4 regions of the Rhizobium sp. SYY.PMSO genome follow, and region 3 is predicted to be linked to each of the others. Evidence: riboswitches for the same ligand, from Rfam matches in the RefSeq annotation. Region 3 holds a riboswitch; each other region holds the start of a gene.
The links. Region 3 has a riboswitch for cobalamin ahead of metE (5-methyltetrahydropteroyltriglutamate--homocysteine S-methyltransferase). Riboswitches for the same ligand answer to the same signal wherever they lie in the genome.

Region 1: it holds a riboswitch for cobalamin, as region 3 does, so the genes downstream of both, ACJJVH_RS08090 (DUF1636 family protein) here and metE (5-methyltetrahydropteroyltriglutamate--homocysteine S-methyltransferase) in region 3, are expected to answer to the same signal.
Region 2: it holds a riboswitch for cobalamin, as region 3 does, so the genes downstream of both, cobU (bifunctional adenosylcobinamide kinase/adenosylcobinamide-phosphate guanylyltransferase) here and metE (5-methyltetrahydropteroyltriglutamate--homocysteine S-methyltransferase) in region 3, are expected to answer to the same signal.
Region 4: it holds a riboswitch for cobalamin, as region 3 does, so the genes downstream of both, ACJJVH_RS20980 (ABC transporter substrate-binding protein) here and metE (5-methyltetrahydropteroyltriglutamate--homocysteine S-methyltransferase) in region 3, are expected to answer to the same signal.

Annotation. Positions count from the first base shown of each region.
Region 1 is NZ_CP177349.1:1,669,725-1,675,776, reverse strand. Features, by position in the region: gene ACJJVH_RS08100 (SfnB family sulfur acquisition oxidoreductase) at 1-347, opposite strand, end outside; gene ACJJVH_RS08095 (FAD/NAD(P)-binding protein) at 999-2,411, shown strand; cobalamin riboswitch at 2,607-2,824, shown strand; gene ACJJVH_RS08090 (DUF1636 family protein) at 2,932-3,345, shown strand; gene ACJJVH_RS08085 (ABC transporter ATP-binding protein) at 3,355-4,134, shown strand; gene ACJJVH_RS08080 (ABC transporter substrate-binding protein) at 4,155-5,114, shown strand; gene ACJJVH_RS08075 (iron ABC transporter permease) at 5,177-6,052, shown strand, end outside.
Region 2 is NZ_CP177349.1:1,632,464-1,638,515, forward strand. Features, by position in the region: gene cobW (cobalamin biosynthesis protein CobW) at 1-1,020, opposite strand, end outside; gene cobU (bifunctional adenosylcobinamide kinase/adenosylcobinamide-phosphate guanylyltransferase) at 1,026-1,550, opposite strand; cobalamin riboswitch at 1,692-2,089, opposite strand; gene ACJJVH_RS07920 (chloride channel protein) at 2,271-4,067, shown strand; gene ACJJVH_RS07925 (cobyric acid synthase) at 4,114-5,568, opposite strand; gene ACJJVH_RS07930 (hypothetical protein) at 5,804-5,947, shown strand.
Region 3 is NZ_CP177351.1:420,490-426,541, forward strand. Features, by position in the region: gene ACJJVH_RS28675 (FecR family protein) at 1-286, opposite strand, end outside; gene ACJJVH_RS28680 (sigma-70 family RNA polymerase sigma factor) at 387-896, opposite strand; gene ACJJVH_RS28685 (GNAT family N-acetyltransferase) at 1,062-1,622, opposite strand; gene ACJJVH_RS28690 (trans-sulfuration enzyme family protein) at 1,851-3,047, opposite strand; cobalamin riboswitch at 3,367-3,582, shown strand; gene metE (5-methyltetrahydropteroyltriglutamate--homocysteine S-methyltransferase) at 3,682-6,015, shown strand.
Region 4 is NZ_CP177350.1:555,375-561,426, forward strand. Features, by position in the region: gene ACJJVH_RS20970 (HlyD family secretion protein) at 1-268, opposite strand, end outside; gene ACJJVH_RS20975 (diguanylate cyclase) at 942-2,036, shown strand; cobalamin riboswitch at 2,118-2,373, shown strand; gene ACJJVH_RS20980 (ABC transporter substrate-binding protein) at 2,537-3,553, shown strand; gene ACJJVH_RS20985 (FecCD family ABC transporter permease) at 3,606-4,592, shown strand; gene ACJJVH_RS20990 (ABC transporter ATP-binding protein) at 4,589-5,353, shown strand; gene ACJJVH_RS20995 (ABC transporter permease) at 5,483-6,052, opposite strand, start outside.

The sequences.
Region 1 (6,052 bases), on a different replicon from region 3:
TGATCCTCGCCTCCGCCGATCCGCACCGCCTCCAGCACATGAAAATGCGTCTGCAGTATCTGCGCGAGGGAAGGGTCCGCCTCCGCCAGAATGGCAATGACCTCGGCAAGAACGCAGTTTGAAATATCGATGCCGCCATGCTCCGAAGGTACGGAAATTCCGAGCAGGCCCGATTGGGACAGGGCCTCGACCTCATCGTAGGGCAAGATGCGGTTGATGTCGCGATCGCTTGCCTGCTGTGCGAAACCGGTTGCGAGCGAACGTGCGATATCGAGCGCTTCCTCTTCGCTTTGAATAGGATGCGCGGGCTGCCTGACGTGTTCGTGCAACTGTGAAACAGTTCCCATTCACCACTCCTCGGCCAGCTCCAGGTCGATTGTCCCTGCTTATTCGATCCGCGCTTCTTTCAGCATAATAGGTGGAGAATGCAAAAATTGTAAGCGCGCAGCCGAGACGCCGTGGCCGGGCAGAAGACCTGCCTTTGGTCGTTTACCGGTTGTAACGCCGCCGAAAGCGGCTCGGGATGCCGCCTTTCGGGGTCGTTGAACTTCTGTTTCCCTGACGCGGATCGAAGATGCGCCACGCGGAAAAGCAGAGCCTCCGCGACATCTCTTCGCCGCAGCATCTTCGACCTTGTTTCGCTCCGATAAGAAAGCACTTGCTAGAGGCGCATTTTCGCGCTTTCATATACGACTAAATAAGTAGACAATGGCAACATCCCGCCGCCCGATAGCTTTTGCGAAGCAGTTCCGTGGCGGCCGATTGCAGGCATCCGGCATTGGATCGGAGTTGGATCTGCGTATCGCATCTTTCTTTCAGCGGAGGGAATTCCCGATTGAAGGAATGCGTCGAGTTGAGAACCGAAGCGGTTTCCGTGCGTTCTGTCAGCCCTCGTGTATCGGCTGCCGGCATCCGAAATCGGAGTTCGTGTTTCTGGGCCTGTAAACGTGTAGCCCCAAGAAAGGTATGATCGACCACCTCTCGCCCCAGGAGTTGATATGACGGTTCAGGGATTCTTTTCCGCCAGGACAAATGCGGCGCAGCCTTACGCGATGCCGCGCATCGCCGTGGTCGGGCGTGGCTTTTCCGGCATGATGATGGCGATCGCCCTAATGAAAGCAGTGCGGTTTCCCTTCCATCTGCAGCTTTTCGATCCCAATTCCAGCGTCAGCGGCGGTCAGGCGCTGGCTTCCGGGCATAGCAGCGAGATCCTCAACAGCCGCGTTCGCGACCTTTCGGTTTCGGCCGGCGATCCGGACGATTTCAATCAATGGCTTTGCGGCAATGCTCCTTTCCGGAGCGCCGTTCCCGCCGCCATCCCCGGCTTCCTGCAGATCTTCGTGCCGAAGAGCATTTTCAGCGACTACGTCTATCAGCGCTTTTCTGAAGCGTTTTCGTCGCGGCGCGACGTTGCGGTGCAAGTCAGTAGCGAGATGGTTTTCGGGATTCGCCGTGTGCGCGGCGGTCGCTTCGTGGTGGAAAGCGATGGCGCCGCCAATGCGCCGTTCGACATGGTGGTGCTGGCGACCGGCTACGGCGTCACCGATCAGGAATCCCAGGCCGGCGATCTCGCGAATGTCCCGACCACCGTGCGCGCGCGCCGTCTCGTATCGCGTCCGCATACGATCCTGCTCGGCAGCGGACTGCGCGTCGTCGATCGGCTGCTGCAGATGCGGGAAAGCGGCTATACGGGGCAGATCACCATAGTCTCGCGGCGCGGCTTCCTGCCTCAGAGCCACACGCGGAACAATGCCGATCCCGTCTTCCCCGCCGATGAGATGCCCGGCAAGCTCAGCGAAATCGTTCGCTTTGTCCGCAAGGCTTGCGGCGAGGCGGAAACAAACGGCCAGAGCTGGCAATCCGTCATGAACGGCTTGCGCAAGCATGCGCGGTCGCTGTGGCGTTCCTTGCCGGCCAGCCAGAAGCAGCAGTTCAACCGGCATCTCAGGGCGCTCTATGACAGCCACCGCAACCGGCTGCCCGAGGCGCTGCATGTTCGCCTGAAGCAGGAACTGGCCGAGGGCAATACCCTGCTGCGGCGCGGTCATTTCATCCGGCGCACGCCGACCGGGCTGATCCTGAAGCCTGCAGGCCGGCAAGAGACGGAACAGCTCTATGCCGACGATGTCATCGACTGTCGATGCCAGGCGCCCGATCTGAATGCTCCATTGCTGCGGAGCCTGATCGACACCGGTCTCGCTGTGCCGGATGAACTGGGTCTCGGTCTTGCCGTCGAGGCGACGGGCGCGCTCGAGGTGAATGGGCGCACGACGGAAGGGCTCTTCGCCATCGGCCCCCTGGGGCTGGGCAGTCTTCCCGACATCGATCTGGTGCCGGAAATCGTGACGCAGGCCTATGCGGCAGCGGAAAGCGTCGCGGAGCGCTTCCATCCGCAATGCAAGGCAGTCTAGCAGCTCCGCCTTTCTCCTTGAGGTGATAAGGGCAGAGATCATTCATCGTTTCCATTGGAGGTGCTATCGAACGGCGGGAAAATAGCGGCTTGCCAATAGTTATGTAATAACGTAACAAATTGCCACTCCCAATGTCGAACCCAAGGACAAGCGAAAGCGCCCATGACATCGCCGTTGCCCGATTCCGCTTTCTATGAGATGAATAGCCTTGATGGTGCCGCCTTCGGATCGATCCTGCTGGCGGCTGAAAAGGGAACACGGTGCGGATTACCCATCAGGGGCCAAAACCGTGGCTGCCCCCGCAACTGTAAGCGGAGAGCGCGTTCGCAGCATGCCACTGGCTTTATGCCGGGAAGGCGCGAACGGGTTGTGACCCGCGAGCCAGGAGACCTGCCATCGACGATATCAACCGCAACGGACGGGGTGATCCGATGGAAAATCAGTGGTTGGGCGGGGACGCCGTTGCGTCCGTTGGCCCTATCTTGACTTTGCCTCCGGCGAATTCTCCGGGAGGCATTTCATGGACAAGGAAAAAGAGGCGACGCACCGGATTACCGTGTGCACGAACTGCCGTCATGTCGGCAAGCCGTGCCGGCCCGGTCTCGATCTCCTGAGGCATCTGCAAGCCGCCATTTCTCAGGCGGGTGCGATGCTTTCCGACGATTTCAGCCTTGAAGGCAGTGTCTGCATGGCAGGCTGCGAACGGCCCTGCACGGTCGCTTTTCAGGCGACGGCAAAGGCGACGTACCTCTTCGGCGACATAGAGGACGCTGCCGATATCGGCGCGCTCGTTTCCTTCGCGCGGCTGTATCGGGATCGCCCCGATGGGCTGACGCGCGAAAGCGAGCGGCCGCGAGCGCTCAGCGGCAAGACCCTGGCGCGCATCCCGGCGGCCATTGTTTCGGCGGAACGCCGATCGGTCGCGCTGCAATAGGAGCCGATCATGTCCGAACGAAGCGCGCGATTGGACGCCGACGGCGTCACCTGGGGCCCACAGAAGGGCATGCCGATCATCAGCGGCATCAATCTGTCCGTCGAAGCCGGCGCCCGGCTGGCCATTATCGGTCCGAACGGGGCGGGCAAATCGACGCTGTTGCGTTGCCTCTATCGCGGCGTCAAGCCGCAGCGGGGCGTGGTGAGGCTCGATGGCGTCGATCTCTGGTCCATCGGTCCGAAAGAAGCGGCGCAACGGATTGCCGTCGTCCCGCAGGAGACGCCGGGAGATTTTCCCTTCAGCGTGCGCGATGTCGTGCTGATGGGGCGCATTCCGCATCGCAAAGGCATGGCGCGCTGGAGCGACCGGGATCACGACGTCACGACCAGGGCTCTCGCACGCCTGGAGCTGGAGCCTCTGGCGCTTCGTCAGTTCGCGTCGCTGTCGGGCGGCGAAAAGCAGCGGGCGCTGATTGCCCGCGCATTGGCGCAGGAGCCCGAACTCATCGTTCTCGATGAGCCGACAAACCACCTCGATATCCGGCACCAGCTCGAGATTCTCGAGCTTCTGAAGGGGGTGGGGCCGACGATCATCACGACGCTGCACGACATCAACCTTGCCGCAGACTTTGCGACCCATGTCGCCGTTCTCGATTGCGGCCGGCTCACGGGGCATGGCGAGCCGGCCGAGGTCCTGACGGTGGAGCACGTATCGAACGCATTCCGTGTCGGCGCCCGCCTTCATCCGGCCGACAGCGGTCCGCAACGTTTTTCCTTTTCCCTTCGATAATCCGATCATTGGAGCCCTTCATGTTTTCCCGCATATCCTTCTCTGCCGTGGCCTTGCTCGCTGGAAGCCTGCTTGCGGGCGCGGCCCTTGCCGAGCCCGTCACCATTCGCAGCTGCAATCGCGACGTGACTTTCGACAAGGCGCCCGAGCGCGCCGTCTCGAACGACGTCAATCTGACCGAAATGATGCTGGCGCTGAAACTTCAGGATCGCATGGTCGGCTACACCGGCGTTTCCGGCTGGAAGACGCTGGACGAGAAGCTGCGCGAGGGTGTCAGGGAACTGCCGGAACTGTCTCCGAAATATCCGAGCAAGGAGGTGCTGCTCGGCGCCAATGCGGATTTCTATTTCGCCGGCTGGAATTACGGCATGAAGGTCGGGGGCGAGGTGACGCCGGAGACCCTGGCGCCCCTCGGCATCAAGGTTTACGAGCTGACGGAATCCTGCATCTTCGTCATGCAGAAGAACAAACCGACTATGGACGACATGTTCGTCGATCTCCTTAATCTCGGCAGGATCTTCCGCGTCGAGGACAGAGCGCAGGCGCTGGTTGCCGGCTACCGCAAGCAACTCGGCGAGATTCAGGCGAAGATCGGTCACATCGACAAGCCGACGCGCGTTTTCGTCTATGATTCCGGTGAGGAGAAGCCATTCACATCGGGCCGCTATGGCATCCCGACGGCCATGATCGAGGCCGCCGGCGGCGTAAACGTCATGGACGATGTCGAGAAGAGCTGGACGGAAGTCTCCTGGGAGCCGGTCATCGAGAAAAACCCGGAAGTCATCGTCATCGTCGATTATGGCCAGGTGACCGCCGCGCAGAAGATCGCTTTCCTTAAGGGCAACCCGGCCTTCAAGAATATCGATGCCGTGAAGAACGATCGTTTCGTCGTGTTGCCCTATGTGGAGGCGACCCCGGGCCCGCGCAACATCGAGGCCATCGCCGCCCTGGCGAAGGCTCTCCACCCGAACGCGATGTGATTATCGATAATGCCGATCCGTCCAATCCATCATTGGGCGGATCTCCTTCTCAAGATTCGAGCATGCGCCTCAACCTCTCCATCCTCATTCCCTTGCTTGCCATAGGCTTCATCCTGTCGATCACCGCCGGGGTGTCGCTCGGCTCGGCATCCATTCCGTTTTCCACCGTCTGGTCGATCGTCGGCAACAAGCTGCACGCCGGCACTTTTCCGGTCACATGGTCCGGCGGTCAGGAAAGCATTGTCTGGGATGTGCGTTTCCCGCGGGTCGTGCTGGCGGCGCTCGTGGGGGCGGGGCTTGCGGTGACCGGTGCCGTGCTTCAGGCGTTGACGCGCAATCCGCTGGCTGACCCGCATCTTCTCGGCGTCTCCTCGGGGGCGGCGTTCGGCGCCATTCTGGCGCTGCTGCATACCGGCCTGATCCTGGGCCTGCTGACGGTGCCGCTGTTTGCCTTTGCCGGCGCTCTGGTCGCGACCGCCGCCGTGGGGCTGACGACGCGCCTGACGCGCTCCCGCTCGGCCGATCGGCTGGTCCTGTCGGGAGTGGCCGTGGCCTTCGTGTTCACGGCGCTCGGCAACCTTCTGATCTTCCTGGGAGACCCGAGGGCCGCCAATACCGTCGTCTTCTGGATGCTTGGCGGGCTGGGGCTGGCGCAATGGCAGCACCTCGTCTATCCGGCCGGCATATTGCTGTTTTGCCTTGCCTTGCTGCTTCCGAAGACGCGGGAGCTGAATGCGCTCGCCATGGGCGATGAAACGGCGGTCACGCTCGGCATAGCCGTCACGCAGTTTCGCCTGCTGCTCTTCGTCGTCACCGCGCTTCTGACCGGCGTGATGGTCGCGTTCTCGGGTGCCATCGGTTTCGTCGGGCTCATGGTGCCGCATTTCGTGCGGCTGATCGTCGGCGGCGACAATGTTCGCGTCGTGCCGTTGAGTGCG
Region 2 (6,052 bases), on a different replicon from region 3:
GATCGTCTCGTCCATCTCATGCAGGCCGATCACCACGAGCCGGGTCGCCCGTGCTTCGCCCGGCGTCCAGGCACGATCGAAATAGGTGTCGATGCGGCTGCCGACGGCCTGCACCTGTAGGCGCATTGGCTTGCCGGGCACGTCGACAAAGCCCTTGAGGCGCAGGACATCGTGTTCCGCGATCACGCCCTTCAGCGCCTCGACGAAGGCTGCCGGGTCGGCAACCGGGCCGAGCTCGACGACGAAGCTGTCGAATTCGTCGTGATCGTGCGGCGTGCCGTCTTCATGCTCGAGCTCGTGATGCGACTTGCGATTGACGATATCGCCTTCCGTGCCGATGCCGAGGCCAAGCAGGACGGCGGCAGGAACATCGCCGTTCTTCGCTTCGATGATCGTCGGCTTGCGGGCGGTACGTGAGGCGACCTCGGCGCGGACGCGGCCGAGACCGTCGACATCGATCAGGTCGGTCTTGTTGAGCACGATCAGATCGGCGCAGGTCAGCTGATCCTCGAACAGTTCCTCGATCGGGCTTTCATGGTCGAGCGAATCGTCCTCGACGCGGCGAGCCTCCACGGCGTCGTGATCGTCGGCAAAGCGGCCGGCGGCAACGGCCGCGCTGTCGACCACGGTGATGACGCCATCGACGGTAACGTGCGTGCGGATATCGGGCCAGTTGAAGGCGGCGACCAGCGGCTGCGGCAGCGCAAGGCCCGACGTTTCGATGACGATATGATCCGGACGGGCATCGCGCTCCAGAAGCTTCGTCATGGTCGGAATGAAATCGTCGGCGACGGTGCAGCAGATGCAGCCGTTGGTCAGCTCGATGATATCGTCCTCGGTGCAGTTCTCCGCGCCGCAGCCTTTGAGCACGTCGCCATCGACGCCGAGATCGCCGAACTCGTTAATGATCAGCGCGATCTTCTTGCCGCCGGCATTCTGCAGGAGGTTGCGGATCATCGTCGTCTTGCCGGCTCCCAGGAAGCCGGTAATGACGGTGGCGGGAATCTTTTCCTGGTTCATGTGGATCAACCCTTCATTTTCAGCGGCAAGCCCGCTGCGATAAAATAAACTTCGGCACTCGCCGCCGCGACCATCTGGTGCAGGCGGCCGGCATGATCGCGAAACTCGCGCGCCATGCGATTTTCCGGCACGATTCCGAGGCCGACTTCGTTGGATACGAGAACGAGCCGCGATCGCGCCGTCGGCAGAAAGGCGGTCAAGGCGGCAAACTCCGCCGCCATATTCCGTTCCGCCATCATCAGATTGGTCACCCAGAGCGTCAGGCAGTCCACCAGCACGGCGCGCCCTTCGGCATCGATCGCGGTCAGTCGCGACACGATATCCAGCGGCTCCTCATGCGTCTGCCATAGTTCGCCGCGGTCGGCGCGGTGCTGCGCGATGCGCTCGCGCATCTCATCGTCCCACGCCTGCCCGGTCGCCACATAATGGCGTTCGAGACCGCTATCCGAAATGAGGGATTCGGCGAATCCGGATTTGCCGGAACGCGCCCCGCCGAGGACGAAAACAGCCCGGGAAGTCAAAGAGGACATGCGCTATTCCCGCTCCCGCGCAACTGCGCAGGCCGGCAGCGCGGAGCTGAAACCGAAAAACAGGCGCCTCCCCGCCGAAAACTCGTCTTGTGCCATGACAACCTCCGTGCTGGCAGCGGAACTCACGTTCCTGGAACAGGCTCTGCGCCCGGCACGCGTGGCAGGTCTCCTGGCTCGCGGATAAAGCGCCGCGACGGGGGCGAACCGAAACCGGTCGCCCCCGACGTGCGCCAGCGGATCTTCCTCGCCTTCCCGGCAATGCATCATGAAAAGGCGGACGATTCGTAGAATGAGAGGCGTCCTGCCCCGGCTGATCATGATGCCCCGCCAGTGGCTTTTCCGGCTTGACGCCGTCCCGCCCGTTCGCCCCATGCGAACCACCGGCGGAATGCCATTCAAACCGAACGAAAGACCCTGACCGCTCTACAGTCGCGGGGTCGGCTGTGATGAGAACGCCCGGATTGGGTCCGTCCCTTCACATTCCCTTTTCATCCCATGCGGCAGATCGCCGCTCGGGAACCATTCGTTATGCCGGCAATGATTAGGCTTTCACTTCCTTCAAGTCAATCAAGGGCATGGATGCGACGCCCATCGTCCTGATTGCGAAACAGGCAAAATATTCCTGCAAAATCGGCGGCTTTTTTGCCGTATTTCTTTGATGTTAGGAGTTTATAGAGGATAAGTCCTCACATTCGAGTAAAAACGTATCGTCCGTTTCCCATGTTGCAGAAATTCCAACCGCGCCGCCTCGGCGTCTTCTCGGCCCTATTCGACCTCGGTCGGTTCAGAGCATTGCTGCGCCGTGGCGAATTGGGACTTGTTTTCGCCGGCGCGCTGGTGGGGGTAGCCTCCGGTTGCGCCGTGACCACGATGAGCTTCATCTCGCGCAAGCTCCACAGCATCATCTACGGCATCACTGACTACGAACGCCTGAGCTCGGCGGCGGTGGCGATTCCCGACAAATCCGTGCTGCTGATAGCGCCCATAGCGGGCGGCATCATCCTCGGCATCCTGCTCTATATATTGTCGCGCACGCGCAAGAAGCCGATGGTCGACCCGATCGAAGCCAACGCGCTGCATGGCGGCCGCATGTCGCTCACCGACAGCATGCTGGTCGCCGTGCAAAACCTGATTTCGAACGGATTCGGCGCCTCGGTCGGGCTCGAGGCAGGCTATACGCAGCTTGCCGCCGGCATCGCCTCGAAGTTCGGCTACAAGATGCAGATGCGCCGGGCGGACCTGCGCATGCTCGTCGGCTGCGGCGCAGCCGGCGCCATTGCCGCCGCATTCAACGCACCGCTCACCGGCGCCTTCTATGCCTTCGAGCTCATTATCGGCAGCTATTCCATCCTGACCCTGACGCCGGTCGTCGTTTCGGCACTGATATCGACGATGATCGCAAGGTTGCTCGCCGGCGACGATTTCGCCATCGACATCGATCATTTCGGCGCGATCGTTCCGGCGGACTATCTTCCGGCCGTCCTGCTCGGCGCCTTCTGTGCCGGCATCGGCATCCTGATCATGCAGGGCGTCGCCTGGGTCGAAGAGCTCGCACGCAAGAGTTCGATCGCACCGGCCTTCCGTCCCGCGCTGGGCGGCCTCGTCGTCGGGATGCTGGCGCTGATTTCGCCGCAGGTTCTGTCCGCGGGTCACGGCGCGCTGCATCTCAACCTGTCGACAAATGCAACGCTGGGGGCGCTGGTCGGCCTCTTCATTCTGAAATCGCTGGCCTCCGCGGTATCGATCGGCTCCGGCTTCAGGGGCGGCCTGTTCTTCGCGTCGTTGTTCATGGGCGCGCTGCTCGGCAAGATCTTCGCCTATTGCGCCCCGTATCTCGATCACGCCACGCTGACACCGGTCGTCTATGCCGTGGTCGGCATGAGTTCGCTGGCCGTCGCCATCATCGGCGGCCCGCTGACCATGACGTTCCTGGCGCTCGAAATCACCGGCGACTTTCCGATCACGGCGCTGGTGCTGGCGGCCGTCATCACCTCGTCGCTCGTGGTCCGCACGACCTTCGGCTACTCCTTCGCCACATGGCGCTTCCATCTGCGCGGGGAAAGCATCCGCAGCGCCCACGACGTCGGCTGGATCCGCAGCCTTACCGTCGCCCGCATGATGCGCCCCGACGTGCACACTGCAAGCGTCGGCATGAGCATCGAGGAGTTTCGCCGGAACTTTCCGATCGGCTCGGCCCAGCGCGTCATCCTGGTCGATCAGAACGAGAAATATTCCGGAATGGTTCTCGTGCCAGACATCTACGCGAGCCCCGTGGAAAAGGACGACGAGGAACACGGACTTTCCGACTTCATCCGGCATCGCAATGAATTCCTGCAGCCGCAGATGAACGCCAAGCAGGCCGCCGCCATGTTCGACCAGACCAAAAGCGAAGCGCTCGTCGTGGTCAACGACCTGATCGAGCGCAAGGTGATCGGCCTGCTGACGGAAAGCTATACGCTGCGCCGCTACAGCGAAGAACTCGACCGTCGACGCCGCGAAGTCTCGGGCGAGCTCTGAAGGGCTCGGCTGCGCAAGAGCGCCGCGCATCCCTGGTCGACACGCTTTACCGGACCAGGCTGTCGAGCCAGGCCGGATCGAGCACGCTTTCCAATTCGGCCGCGATGTCGTCCAGCGCCGTGTCGACACCGGCGCGGTAGTCCGTGCGCTCGCCGGCCAGACCAAAGCTTGCGAGCAGCCTTGCCCGATAGGCGTCGCTGCCGAACAGCCCGTGCAGATATGTGCCCATGACGCGGCCGTCCGGCGACACCGCTCCGTCGGGGCGGCCGTCGATGACGGTCGAGGGCCGTTCGCAGTCGGCGCCGCGCGTCACGCCGAGATGGATCTCGTAGCCGGAGAGCGGCACGTCATATTCCTTCGATACGGCAAGGCTGTTGCGCACCGTCTTTTCCGGCGCCATCTCCGTCTCGATGTCCAGAAGACCCAATCCGGGCGTCTCGGTGAGCGATCCCTCGATGCCGAGTGGATCGTGGACCATGCGGCCGAGCATCTGGTAGCCGCCGCAGATGCCGATGACACGGCCGCCCCTGCGCACATGCGCGGCGATGTCGTGATCCCATCCCTGGCCGCGCAGATCGAGAAGATCACCGATCGTCGACTTGGAGCCCGGCAGCACCACAAGTCCTGCGTCGGCCGGCAAGCGCTCGCCCGCCCGGACGAAGACGAGATCGACGTCGGGCTCCGCCCTCAACGGATCTAGGTCGTCGAAATTGGCGATGCGCGACAGCACCGGCACGGCAACCTTCAACGCACCGGTGGAGCCGCGCGCAAGCCGCTCCAGGACGACGGAATCCTCAGCCGGCAGGCGGGCCGCTGCCTTCAGCCACGGCACGACGCCGTGGCACTGCCAGCCCGTAAAGCCGCCGACAGCCTCTATGCCCTCACCGAAGAGCGAGACATCGCCGCGAAACTTGTTGATGATGTAGCCGCGGATCATCCGCCGGTCTTCCTCCGGCAGGATATGATAGGTGCCGACCAGCGACGCGATCACGCCGCCGCGGTCTATGTCCCCGACCAGCACCACGGGCACGTTGGCGCGTGTCGCAAAACCCATATTGGCGATATCGCCCCGCCGCAGATTGATCTCGGCGGGGGACCCAGCTCCCTCCACGATGACGAGATCGGTTCCCGCGCGCATCGCGGCGAAGCTTTCCAGCACCGCGCCGAGCAATTGCGGCTTGAGTGCCTGATAATCCCGTCCCTTGGCATGGCCCCAGACCTTGCCCTGCACGATAATCTGGCTACCCGTCTCCGACTGCGGCTTCAAAAGCACCGGGTTCATATGCACGGACGACGGCACGCGCGCCGCCAGCGACTGCAGCCATTGCGCCCGGCCAATCTCGCCCCCGTCCTCGGCAACGGCAGCATTGTTGGACATGTTCTGCGGCTTGAACGGACGAACGCGCACGCCCCGGTTGGCGAACAGACGGCACAGTCCGGCGACCAATACCGTTTTTCCGACATCGGAGCCGGTCCCCTGCAGCATGATCGCCTTTGTCATTCCCCACCACCTCGATAGGCTGCAGCCACTGAAAACGCGGAGCTTCGCCTTGATTTCGCCGCGATCTTCAACCGCCGGAAACGGCCGTGACGATACAAAAATACATCACTTTCAATCATGCTCTATTTGCGACACCGGATGACGATTCCGTCCATTGTTAGTTCCGCGGAAGAGGATTATCTCCAGCGCGAAAACATACAACGAAACGGGCCGATCCGGCTCTGAGGATACCCCAATGCTCTTCATCTTCAACAGACAGAATTCCATCCAGATCGCCTGGAACGGCAAGGTTCCGACGTATCGTCCCGAGAGCCGCCTGCAGCAGCTGGACACACGCTTCGGCATGATCGGCTTCATCCGCACGTATAATGCCGGCTGAGATCGCGTCAAGCCACCCGTCCGATACATGAGAAGCCGCCACGCGACAGCGCCGGCGGCTTTATTCTGGATGCCCATCGAAAATTGAAAATTTGAGCCTGCGTGC
Region 3 (6,052 bases):
GCTCCATCAGGCAGAATGCAGCGCCGGCCGAACCAGCCGCGAGGCTGCCTGCGGCCAGGAACCGCCGTCTCGTGACGGCGGCGCGGGGCCGCGCCAGCTGCGTTTTCAGCGCCGGCCCAAGCCTGTTCCAGGTCTGCGCCGCGTCCTGGAACGCGCTTTCATGTGCCGGGCTTTGCGCGCGCCAGCGCTTAAGAGCATTCGCATCCGCAACCGTCGCGTCGCCGGATGTCAGCCGGACGATCCAGGTCGTCGCTTCCTTTTTCAGAGCGTCGATATCCTGGTCCAAATCCCGATCCCTTGCCAAAATGAATTCATGGATGCGCGTACATCCCATGCTATTAACGCTTGAAAATTGAAAAGTCGAAAGGCCGCGCCGGTCCGGTCGCTCAAATTCTGTTCTTGTCGTCCAGCCGCCGACGGCAATAGTCGCAAGCCTTGCGGATTTCCAGTTCGACGGTACGGACCGAAAGGTCGAATTCCTTGGCGATTTCGGCATGGGGGCGCTGCTGCAGCCGGCTGGCGGTCAACATCTGCCTTTGGCGCGCCGGAAGTTCGTTGATGATTTCCATCAGGCAACGAAGCTGATCGCGATCCTGGGCGGTCTTTTCCGGCCCCGCTCGCTGGTCGGCAACCTCCAGCAGATCGGCCACCTCGCGCTTCCCGAGCCGGCGGCTCTCCGCTCTGCCGTGATCGAGCGCAAGGGTGCGTGCAATGCGCATGAGATAGGGGATAGGAGCCGCAATGGCTGCCGCGCCGTTCCTGGCGAGCTTGATCCAGGCTTCCTGAAACAGATCGTCGACGTCTTCGCGGGATTTCGTTTTCGAGCGCAGATAGCGGCGCAGTTGGGTCTCATGACCAGAAAAGATCGCCAACAGTTCATCGTTGTGGTCTGTCATGAAGAGGTCCCGAGCGACGCCTCGTCCGCGTCGCGACAGCAATAGTATGCGCAGGTCGGGCTGGCAATAGTGGATTATTATAATCCAGTTTCTGGCGGTTTCGGACGGGCGATGACATGCGCGTCACGCCCAGATGGGGCTCGGCGGCTTTCGGCAACCTGCCGGCTACAAGAGCTTTTCAAAGTCGACGCTCGTATCCATGCCGGTCTTGGAGGGATAGGAAAAACTGCCGAAGTCGCTGTAGCCGCACTTTTTCCAGAAGCTCAGTGCCTTTGGCGCTTGGGCATCGGCATGCAGATAAGCGACGTCATATTCCAAGCTCAAGGCATCCCGCTCCAGACGGGTTGCGATTTGAGAGCCCAGGCCTGCTCCTCGAAAATCCGGATCGAGATAGACCCGAACGATCTGGCAAATTTCCGCGTCATCGCTATAGCGCTTGGCGATCCTTTGGCCTGTCGAAGGTTTACGCTTCAGGTCGTAGACGCCTCCGGTCGCTATGATCGCCCCGGAACCGTCGCGGACATGATAGAACGAGCCACGGTTTTCCCGAGAGAACCAGTTGCCGTCGCCATCGAGCAAAAGGGAATCGAGATCGGCGTGCCACTCCTTCGTATAATCAATGCCATAGAAATCCTTGATGATCTTAAGACAGAACTCCCGGATTTCAGAGGCAACATCTGTTCCACGGGCGGATTCGTCTCGAAGATTTTGAAACTGAAATTCCATGCTCCTCAACCCGTTCAGATGGGGAATTCAGGCTGGATGAGCGGTTCCGCATTTCACGGAATCGCTCTATCTCTTTGTTTTCACGCAATTCCGGACGGAAAATCATTGCGCTCTTTTGATCGGCGGTGCCATTCAGCCGCCGGCATCGAGGCGCTTCGGAGCCGTCGACCGCTTTTTTGAAGACGCCAAATCGGAAAAGGCGAAGGCGGCCGACATCCGCAAATTTGCCTAGGATTGGATCTTGAGCGCCTGCACCAAATCCTGCTCGAGATCGACCGGGTCTTCGAGGCCGATGGAAAGCCGGATGAGCTGCGGGCCGATTCCGGTTGCGGACCTTCGGTCTTCCGGAACGGCTGCATGTGTCAGCGATGCCGGGTGCTGGATGAGGCTCTCGACGCTTCCGAGGCTGACGGCGAAGCGGAAATAGCGGGTTGCCGTCAGCACGCGTTCCACGCGGACGATATCGCCCGCGAGCTCGATGGAAATGACGCAGCCGAAGTTGAACATCTGCCGGGCTGCCAGCGCATGCTGCGGATGGCTTTCCAAACCGGGATACACGACCCGGTCGAGACGCAATTCATCGGCTCGCCGCTGCAGGCTGGTGGCGAGCGACAGGGCCGAGGCGGATTGCCGCGCGCTGCGGATTTCCAGCGTCTTCAGTGAGCGGTGAAGCAGGGCGCAGTCCGTCGGCGACATCACCGCGCCGAGAGCGTTCTGCAGATACTTTATCCGCTCGGCAAGCCCTGCCGGCGCGGTGGCGGAAACAGCGACGACACCGCCCAGAAGATCGGAGTGGCCGTTGAGCATCTTCGTTGCCGAGTGCACGACGACATGGATACCGTGCTCGATCGGACGCTGGCCCGCGGGCGAGGAAAACGTGCTGTCGCAGACGGTGATTGCATTCACCTCGTTGCCGATCCGGGCAACGGCGGACAGGTCCACGATACGCAGCGTCGGGTTGGACGGCGTTTCGAACCAGAGCAGGCTCGGCCGATGCGCCGCGACTGCCTGCTTCAGGGCGTCGATGTCCGAGAAATCGACGAAATTTATCCTGTGGCCCGCCGTCACCGGCCTGACGTCTGCCAGCAGCCGGTAGACGCCGCCGTAGAGGTCGTGATGCGCCAGGATCGAGGAGCCGGCCGGCAAAGCCTCAAGCAATGTCGCCGCGGCCGAGAGGCCGCTCGGGAAGACGTGAGCGGTCTCCGCACCTTCGAGATCTGCGAGGCAAAGCTCCAGCATGTTGCGTGTCGGGTTGCCGCTGCGGGAATAGTCGAACCCTTTGCTGCGGCCGATGCCGTCCTGAACGAAGGTCGTTGCATGATAGACGGGGGGAATGACGGCGCCGGTCAAGGGATCGGGTTCCTGCCCGACATGGACGGCGCGGGTCGCGAAGGCCGCCTGATTGCGATTAAGCTCGTTTGCCACATTATTCCTTTCGATTTTGCCGAACGGCTGCAGCCTGAATCGCGGCCAATAACGACAATCATGTCCCGGAAGACCGAAATGACACTGACTTCTTACAAGTTCATGAGCAAGCCGAATTATCCATGCATGAACTGGGACGGCGAGGCGGAGATGCGAACCTGCGTCGGGGTCTTGCCGTAGATGCTCCTGAAGGACCCGGGTAAATGTACCGTGCTTGAAAAGCCAATCTCCATCGCGATATCGATGATGGATAAGAAAATATTCCTGACATAAATATATAAAGATTTATTTATGCCACTTGACTTTGGCGCTCCGTTGGTAAGAATCCGCGTGTCATGGTTCTCTGGGGCAGCTTGTCTGCCTTGGAGCTAAGAGGGAATCCGGTGAGCCGAGAAATCGGTTATTCCGGGGCTGCCCCCGCAACTGTAAACGGCGAGCCGCTGTCCACGACGTCACTGAGGCGACCAGCCTTGGGAAGACGGACAAAGGCGATAACCCGTGAGCCAGGAGACCTGCCAGGACAAGATAACGTCCACGGGCGGGGTGTCCCGGTGGTTGCTGCGACGGTTCCGAAAGGACCGTATTTGCACGCGTCCGCTTTACCCATGCCCCCTCAAACCAATGGGGTATGACAGTGTCACAGAACAACATTGCAGTAGCATCGCTCGGCTTTCCGAGAATCGGCCGGCATCGCGAGCTGAAATTCGCGCTTGAAGGCTTCTGGTCCGGCAAGATCGCAGAATCCGAATTACTTGAGACGGCCAGGAAGCTTCGGGCTGAAAACTGGTCTCTCCAGCGCGACTGCGGGATCACGCGCATCCCTTCCAACGATTTCTCCTTCTACGACCATGTGCTCGATACGGCCGTGATGGTAGGTGCCATCCCGTCCGTCTACGGCTGGACGGGCGGCGACGTCCTGCTGTCAACCTACTTCGCCATGGCGCGCGGCAGCCAGGGCGACGGTCATGCCGATTGCGGCCATACGCATCATGGTCACGGCGTGCCGGCGCTCGAAATGACCAAGTGGTTCGACACGAACTACCACTACATGGTGCCCGAAGTTTCCGAGGAGCAGGAATTCACGCTGACCTCGCAGAAGCCCCTCGACCATTTCCTGGAAGCCAGGGCGCTGGGCATTCACACCCGCCCGGTCGTGCTGGGGCCTGTTACCTTCCTGAAGCTCGCCAAGGCGCGCTCGGCAATCTTCAAGCCGCTGGATCTGCTGCCGAAACTGCTGCCGGTCTATGAAGAGCTGCTGCGCCGTCTCGCCGCTGCGGGTGCCGACTGGGTGCAGATCGATGAGCCGATCTCCGTCCTCGACCTGACCGAGGGCGAGCGTCACGCGCTTTCCGTCACCTACAAGACCCTGACGCAGGCCGTGCCGGAACTGAAGATCATGCTGGCGACCTATTTCGGCGGCCTGGCAGATAATCTTGCCGCCGTTGCCGCCCTGCCGGTCGCCGGTCTGCATGTCGATCTGCTGCGGGCTCCGGAGCAGCTCGACGATGTCTTGAAGGCCGTTCGCAAGGATCAGGTCCTGTCGCTCGGCGTTATCGACGGACGCAACATCTGGCGGGCCGACCTTGCCTCGATCCTCAACCGCCTTCAGCCGGTCGTGGCTGCCCGCGGCGGCGGCGGAGTGGAAGTGGCGACCTCGTGCTCGCTGCTCCATGTGCCGATCGATCTCGAGCTTGAGACGGCGCTCGATGCCGAGTTGAAGAGCTGGCTGGCATTCGCGACGCAGAAGCTCTCGGAGCTCTCCATTCTGGGTCGCGGTCTTTCCGAGGGCAAGGCTGCCGTCGCTGCCGAAGTCGACGCGGCCTCCAGAGCCATCGCCGCACGCGCCTCTTCCCCGAAAGTTACCGATCCGCTGGTGCGGGGTCGCATCGCCGGCATCGATGCGGGCATGAGGCAGCGCAAAAGCGCGTTTGCGGTGCGGCGCGCAGCACAGGCGGAAGCGATCAGGCTACCGCTCTTCCCGACGACGACGATCGGCTCCTTCCCTCAGACGCCGGAGGTTCGCAAGGTCCGTTCGGCGCATGCCAAGGGTACGCTGAGCTATGTCGACTACGAAGCTTTCCTGCGCAAGGAAACGGAGGCAACCATTCGCTGGCAGGAGGAAATCGGCCTCGACGTGCTGGTTCATGGCGAGTTCGAGCGCAACGACATGGTGCAGTATTTCGGCGAGCAGCTCTCGGGCTTCGCCTTCACCCAGCATGCCTGGGTGCAGAGCTATGGCTCTCGCTATGTCCGTCCGCCGATCATCTTCGGCGACGTTTCCAGGCCGAACCCGATGACGGTCCGCTGGTGGCAGTATTCGCAGTCGCTCACGGACAAGCCCGTCAAAGGCATGCTCACCGGTCCCGTCACGATTCTCAACTGGTCGTTCGTGCGTGACGATATTCCGCGCAGCGAGACGTGCCGGCAGATCGCGCTGGCCATCCGCGACGAGGTCAACGATCTCGAAGCCGCGGGCGCCAAGATGATCCAGATCGATGAAGCGGCCCTTCGCGAAGGCCTTCCGCTTCGCCACAAGGATTGGAAAACCTATCTCGATTGGGCGGTTGAAAGCTTCCGCATTTGCTCGAGCGGCGTCGACGATAAGACCCAGATTCACACGCATATGTGCTACTCCGAGTTCAATCAGATCATCGACGCCATCGCTGCGATGGATGCCGACGTTATTTCCATCGAGACTTCCCGGTCGAAGATGGAACTGCTCGATGCCTTCAGGAACTTCAAGTATCCGAACGAAATCGGCCCAGGTGTCTACGACATCCATTCGCCGCGTGTCCCCGAAGTCGGCGAGATGACCGAGCTCTTGTCGCTGGCACGCCAGCGGCTGCAGGACCGGCAGCTCTGGGTCAATCCCGATTGCGGACTGAAGACCCGCAAGTGGGACGAGGTCCGGCCGGCACTCGTCAATATGGTGCAGGCTGCAGCCGAGTTGCGCAAGGCCGCTCAGTAAAGCGATCTGATGGTCCGGCCAATCGCCGGACCATCCA
Region 4 (6,052 bases), on a different replicon from region 3:
CGACGGCGAGCGCTGCTTCGGACATATGGAGAGCGGCCGTCAGCTGCGGGCTTTCGAGCTCGGCGATCACTGCGCCGCGCTCGACATTATCGCCGACATCGGCGTTCAATTTCGCAACGCGGCCTGAAACGCGCGGGCTGATGTCGACTCGATTGGCGGAGACTTCGCCCTGGACGATGAGCGGCGGTGGTCTTGTGGCAAACCACAGAAGGACGCCGAGACCAGCCAGGATCAAGATGCCGATCAAAACACGAGCTGCTCGCCACATTCCGTCGTCTCCGCAATCCGTTGTCGAGGCGCATGCCTGGCGACAGCCGTTGTCCGCTATCTTCCGGGGACCGGCGGCGGCTATGCGGATGATGGAACGAGGGGGACGGTTGCCCTCTTCATATCCTCCGGACGATACCGCTCGACCATATCTCCGATGGTCATTGCCGACGGACTGTAGCAGAGGAAAATAATAAAAGCACTTGCCCCGGTTGCAGCTGGAGAATTCCGCGTGGATTGAAACGAGGCCGCTGGGAGGACGGTGTGTGTTCTCCATGCATCGGTCTCCGCCAGATGGATGCCGGATTAACTGTTTGCTCTTGACCCCGGTGTATATGGTTCCAGATAGCGCTGATTGCCTGTTCCCTTACTTGAACGGGCAGCAAGCTTTCGCTTCCTGCTCCACACGTAGTATCGTTCCTTCATGCGGCATCATATTCTCCCGGAAAGTTTGCAAGCACCATGGAATGTCAGTCCGCGTCGACGCGTCGACGGAATTCCGCTTCAACGCCCGGCCATGGAGATAACCGACATTGCAGGTGCCCCGCCGCGGACCGCCCCGGCGCCTTCCCCGCATGAGGGATTTACTGGATCATTTCATGGAGATTGCCCGGGATCTCCTGCCGGCGGCGTTCATGCGGATGCCGGCCCTCTCGTGAAGATCGGGAACGGCGATGGAAATTGATGCGCATCTGGTCTCGCTGATCCGCGTCCTGGGGCAGGTGGCCATCATCGTCTACGCCTATTCCTGGGTCATCCGGATCGTCGACCGCGGCCCTTTGAAATCTGTCGCCGTCGGGCTGCTGTTCGGGTTGATCGGCATGTTGTCGATGGCCGACCCGATCCAGTGGATGCCCGGCGTCATCCAGGACGGGCGCTCGATCCTGCTCGTTCTTGCGCCTATTTACGGTGGTCTTCTGGGAACCGTGGTCGCCGCGGCGATGATGGGCCTGTTTCGTTTCATGGTCGGCGGCGTGGGCGCCATCGGCGGTGTCGTCGGCATCTTTATCGTTGCGTTCGCGGGTTATATGCTCAGCCTCCTGCCGCGAAAATGGATCGGTACGGGGTGGAAGCGGTCGGCGTTGCTCGGCCTGGGCACCTGCACATCGCTCGTCGTTCTCGCCTTTCTGCCATGGGCGGTGGTGCGCGAGCTTCTTCTCTCGGCAACGTTGCCGACCGTGGTCGTCAATATACTCGGCGTCTTTCTTCTTTCGGATCTGCTGGGCCGGGAGCAATATCGCATCGGCATCCAGCGCGCGCTCGAGAATGAAGCGAGCCTCGACCCGCTGACAAGGCTTCCCAACCGCCGGGTCCTGCAGCGGGAAGGGGATCGCTGCTGCAAGGAAGCGGGCATCCGGCGCATCCCTTTTTCGATCATCATGCTCGATATCGATCACTTCAAGAAGATCAACGACAGCTGGGGCCATTCCTTCGGCGATACCGTGCTGGCGCGGGTGGCGGATGTCATCCGGCGGACCGTGCGCAAGACCGATATCGCCGCCCGCTATGGCGGGGAAGAAATCGTCGTTCTGCTGCCGAACACCGATCTGCGGGCAGCCGCGACGGTTGCCGAGAAAATCCGCAGGGACATCGAAGCGACCGTTTTGATGTTCGGGCAGGAGGCCATCCGCGTCACCGTCAGCATCGGGACCGCCTGCTCGCTGGAGCCGACAACCGATTTCAAGCATGTGCTTGAGACAGCCGACAAGGCTCTCTATCGGGCAAAGGCGGCCGGACGAAACCGGGTGGAGCTGGCGGACGCCGCATAGGCAGAACGTCGCTTTTCGTGACCGGCAACGGGCATTCCCGCTTTTTGCTCTCCATGCGTTCTTGACGTCGAGGGGGTCGGCGGAATAACTGAACCCGACGGTTCCCCGAGGAAGGCTTCGAGGGGATTAATAGGGAACACGGTGAGGACGACCCAGGAAGGGCCGAAACCGTGGCTGCCCCCGCAACTGTAAGCGGATTGCCGATCATCCAGGAGTGGCCACTTGCCGGCCGTCTCCGAGGGCCTTGAGCCATGCCACTGCAAGCGTGCTTGCGGGAAGGCAGATGATCGTCAGATATCCGCGAGCCAGGAGACCTGCCGTCGATCACAATCCAATCAGCCGGGCGGGGATGCCCGGAAGGGACAGAGAATGATTGACCTGAGCCTTCGACCTTATCCGACGTTTATCGGCCTTGATTGGGATCTTCGCAACCGGCGGCGGTTTTTCTCGGCGCGGTCGCGCTGACGCTGCTCCGTATTCCTATCCTATCGAGATCTCCCATGCGCCATTTTTTGACGATCGCTACATTTGCACTCGGCTTGACCGGGTTTGCCGCGTCCGGCTTCGCCGCAACGCAATATCCCCTCACCATCAACAATTGCGGCCAGAAGATCACCTTCGAGAAGGCGCCGGCCAAGATCGTTTCGATCGGGCAGGGCATGACCGAAATCCTGCTGTCGCTCGGCCTTGCCGACAAGATTGCGGGAACGGCCGTCTGGGTCGGCCCGGTCCTGCCGCAATACGCCGAAGCCAACAGCAAGATCCCGCGCCTTGCCGACAACGATCCGAGCTTTGAGTCCGTCGTCGGCAAGGAGCCGGATCTGGTCGCCGCCGAATTCGAATGGCACGTCGGCCCGCAGGGCGCCGTCGGCAAGCGTGAGCAATTTTCCGCGCTTGGCATCAACACCTATATCGCGCCGACGGATTGCGTCGCCAAGGTCAATACGGATGGCGGCGACGGCGTGCGCAAGGAGCTGTTCACGATGGATCTGGTCTACCAGGAGATCGATGAGCTCGCGCAGATCTTCGACGTCAAGGATCGCGGCGATGCGCTGATCGCCGACCTGAAGACGCGAGAAGCGAATGCGGTCGCCTCGATCGCCGGCGCGAGATCCAAGGATCTGCCGATCGTGTTCTGGTTTTCCAGCAAGGAGGTCAACGGCGATGCCTATATTGCCGGCAAGAACAGCGCGCCGGCCTATATCCTGAAGACGCTCGGCGCCAGGAATGTCGTGACGACCGAGGAGGAATGGCCGCTGGTCGGCTGGGAAACGATCGCACAGGCCAATCCGGCCGTCATCGTCATCGCGACGATGGATCGCCGCCGCTATGCGGCCGACGATCCGAAGGTGAAGCTCGACTTCCTTGAGAAGGACCCGGTCACGAGCGAGCTCGATGCCGTCAAGAACAAGCATTTCGTCATGATGGATGCGCAATCGATGAACCCGACCATCCGGACCATCGACGGCATCGAAATATTGGCCAAGGGCATCAAGTCCTTCGGCATGGCGCAGTAAATTGCGCCTGTTTTCAAGATGGCGGTCATGGTGGGCACTTCCGGTGCTTATCATGGCTGCGCTCGTGCTTCTGGCCTTCATGATCAGTCTCGCCGTGTCCATCGGCGAGATTTCGATCCCGTTGTCGACGACGGCCAAGGCCGTGTCGAACCGGCTGTTCGGGACGCAGTTCGAGCTTAGCCGGATCCATCAGGGCATCGTCTGGGATTATCGCCTCAGCCGTGCGCTGGTCGCCGCAAGCGCCGGCGCGTCGCTGGCGTTGAGCGGGGCGGTGTTGCAGGCGCTGCTTCGCAATCCGCTTGCCGAGCCCTATGTGCTCGGCATTTCCGCCGGCGCGTCCACGGGGGCGGTCTGCATCATGATCCTCGGCCTCGGTTACGGGATCGTGGGTCTTTCCACCGGCGCCTTTCTCGGCGCGGTCGCGGCTTTTCTGTTTGTCGGCCTGCTCGCGGCAGGCGTCGGCGGCACGAGCGAGCGTATCATTCTATGCGGTGTCGCCGGTTCGCAGCTTTTCAATGCGCTTACCTCCTATATCGTCACCACCTCGGCCAATGCCGAGCAGGCAAGAGGCGTCATGTTCTGGCTGCTCGGTTCCATGAGCGGCGTGCGCTGGCCGGACGTTTATCTTTCGGGGCCGGTCGCCATCCTCGGGTTTGCGGTCTGCATGGCGCATGTCCGCGTTCTCGATGCCTTTGTCTTCGGCACGGATGCCGCCGCCTCGCTCGGAATTGCCGTGCGGCGGGCCCAGATCGTCCTGCTCGGCGCGACGGCCTTCATGACGGCTGCGGTCGTCAGCATCGTCGGGTCGATCGGTTTCGTTGGCCTCGTCATTCCACATGCGGCCCGCTTTGCGGTCGGCCCGGGCCACGACCGGCTGCTGCCGGTGGCGGCGCTGAGCGGCGCCATCTTCATGGTCGGCGCGGATATCATTTCGAGGATCATCATACCCCAGCAGATCTTGCCGATCGGCGTGGTCACGGCATTGTTCGGCGCTCCGGCCTTCGCAATCATTCTCTATCGTGCCCGGAGGACGGCATGAGCATCGCAGTCGATACGGTGACATTTGCTGCCGGTAATACGTTGATCGTCAACGGCGTCAGCCTGAGGGTCGAAAAGGGCAAGGTCCTTGGCCTTCTCGGGCCGAATGGCTCCGGAAAATCCAGCCTGCTGCGGCTGATCTGCCGGTTGCGAAAGGTCAGGAGCGGCGTCATCCGGCTTGGCGGCAGCGATATCGCCTCGATCTCGCGCGGGGATATCGCCCGCCGCATCGCGCTCGTCGAACAGCAGGCGACGACCGACACCCAGGTCACGGTGATGGACGTCGTGCGCCTCGGTCGCACGCCGTATCGCGGTCCGCTGTCATCGTGGAGTGCCGGCGACGATGCCGCCGTCTCGGAAGCGCTTGCCCGCGTCGGCATGCGGGATCGCGCCGCGCAGTCATGGCAGACCCTGTCTGGCGGCGAACGGCAGCGCGTCCATATCGCCAGGGCGCTTGCCCAGACTCCGAGCGAACTGCTGCTCGACGAGCCGACCAATCATCTCGATATCCAGCATCAGCTCGACATTCTCGGTCTCGTCTCCAGGCTCGATGTGACCTCCATCGTCGCGCTGCACGATCTCAATCTGGCGGCCATGTTCTGCGACCAACTCGCCGTGTTGCAGAAAGGCGAGGTGGTCGCCGCCGGCCCGCCGGAGCAGGTCCTGACGCAGGAGCTGATCGCGCGGGTTTTCGGCGTGCGCGCGCATGTCCAGAAATCCTCCGTGCACGGTCGCTGCAACATTCAGTATATGGCGGACTGATGTCACGGCAGGCGCTCGTCAATACGGCGTCGGCGGCGGGAGCATGCAAAGGCGGAAGGCCACGCCGCGATCGTTCGGAATTGCGGAAAAACAAGTTGGTGCGGGCCTGCGATTTCATGCGGAACCGCTTCAGTTCAACCTGTGGCGGAACATCCATGCGGCGATCGGCATCGTTACTGCGGCGATGGCGACCAGCGCCAGCATGTCCGGAAGCAGCGTATCGATGCCCGCGCCTTCGAGATAGACGCTGCGGGTAATGCTGATCGCATATTTCAGCGGATTGATCATCGTCGCATATTGCAGAATTTCCGGCATGTTGTCCGTCGGCGACATCAGCCCGGACAGCAGCATGAACGGCATCAGGAAGACGAAGCACAGGATCATCGCCTGCTGCATGTTGGCCGCGATTGACGACAGAAACAGCCCGAAGCCGATGGCCGCGGCAAGGAAAAGGCTTAGCCCCAGATAAAGCGTGAGAAAGGAGCCTGCAAACGGGATATGGAACCAGAACAACGCCACCAGCAGGATCGTGGTTGCCTGCGTGATGCCGACGATCATCGACGGCACGGCCTTGCCGATCATGATCTCGGTCGGCGTGAACGGGGCGACCAGCAGCTGGTCGAAGGTTCCTTCCTCGCGTTCGCGGGCAACGGACATGGCCGTCAGCATCATCGTCATCAGCATGGTGATCGTCCCGAT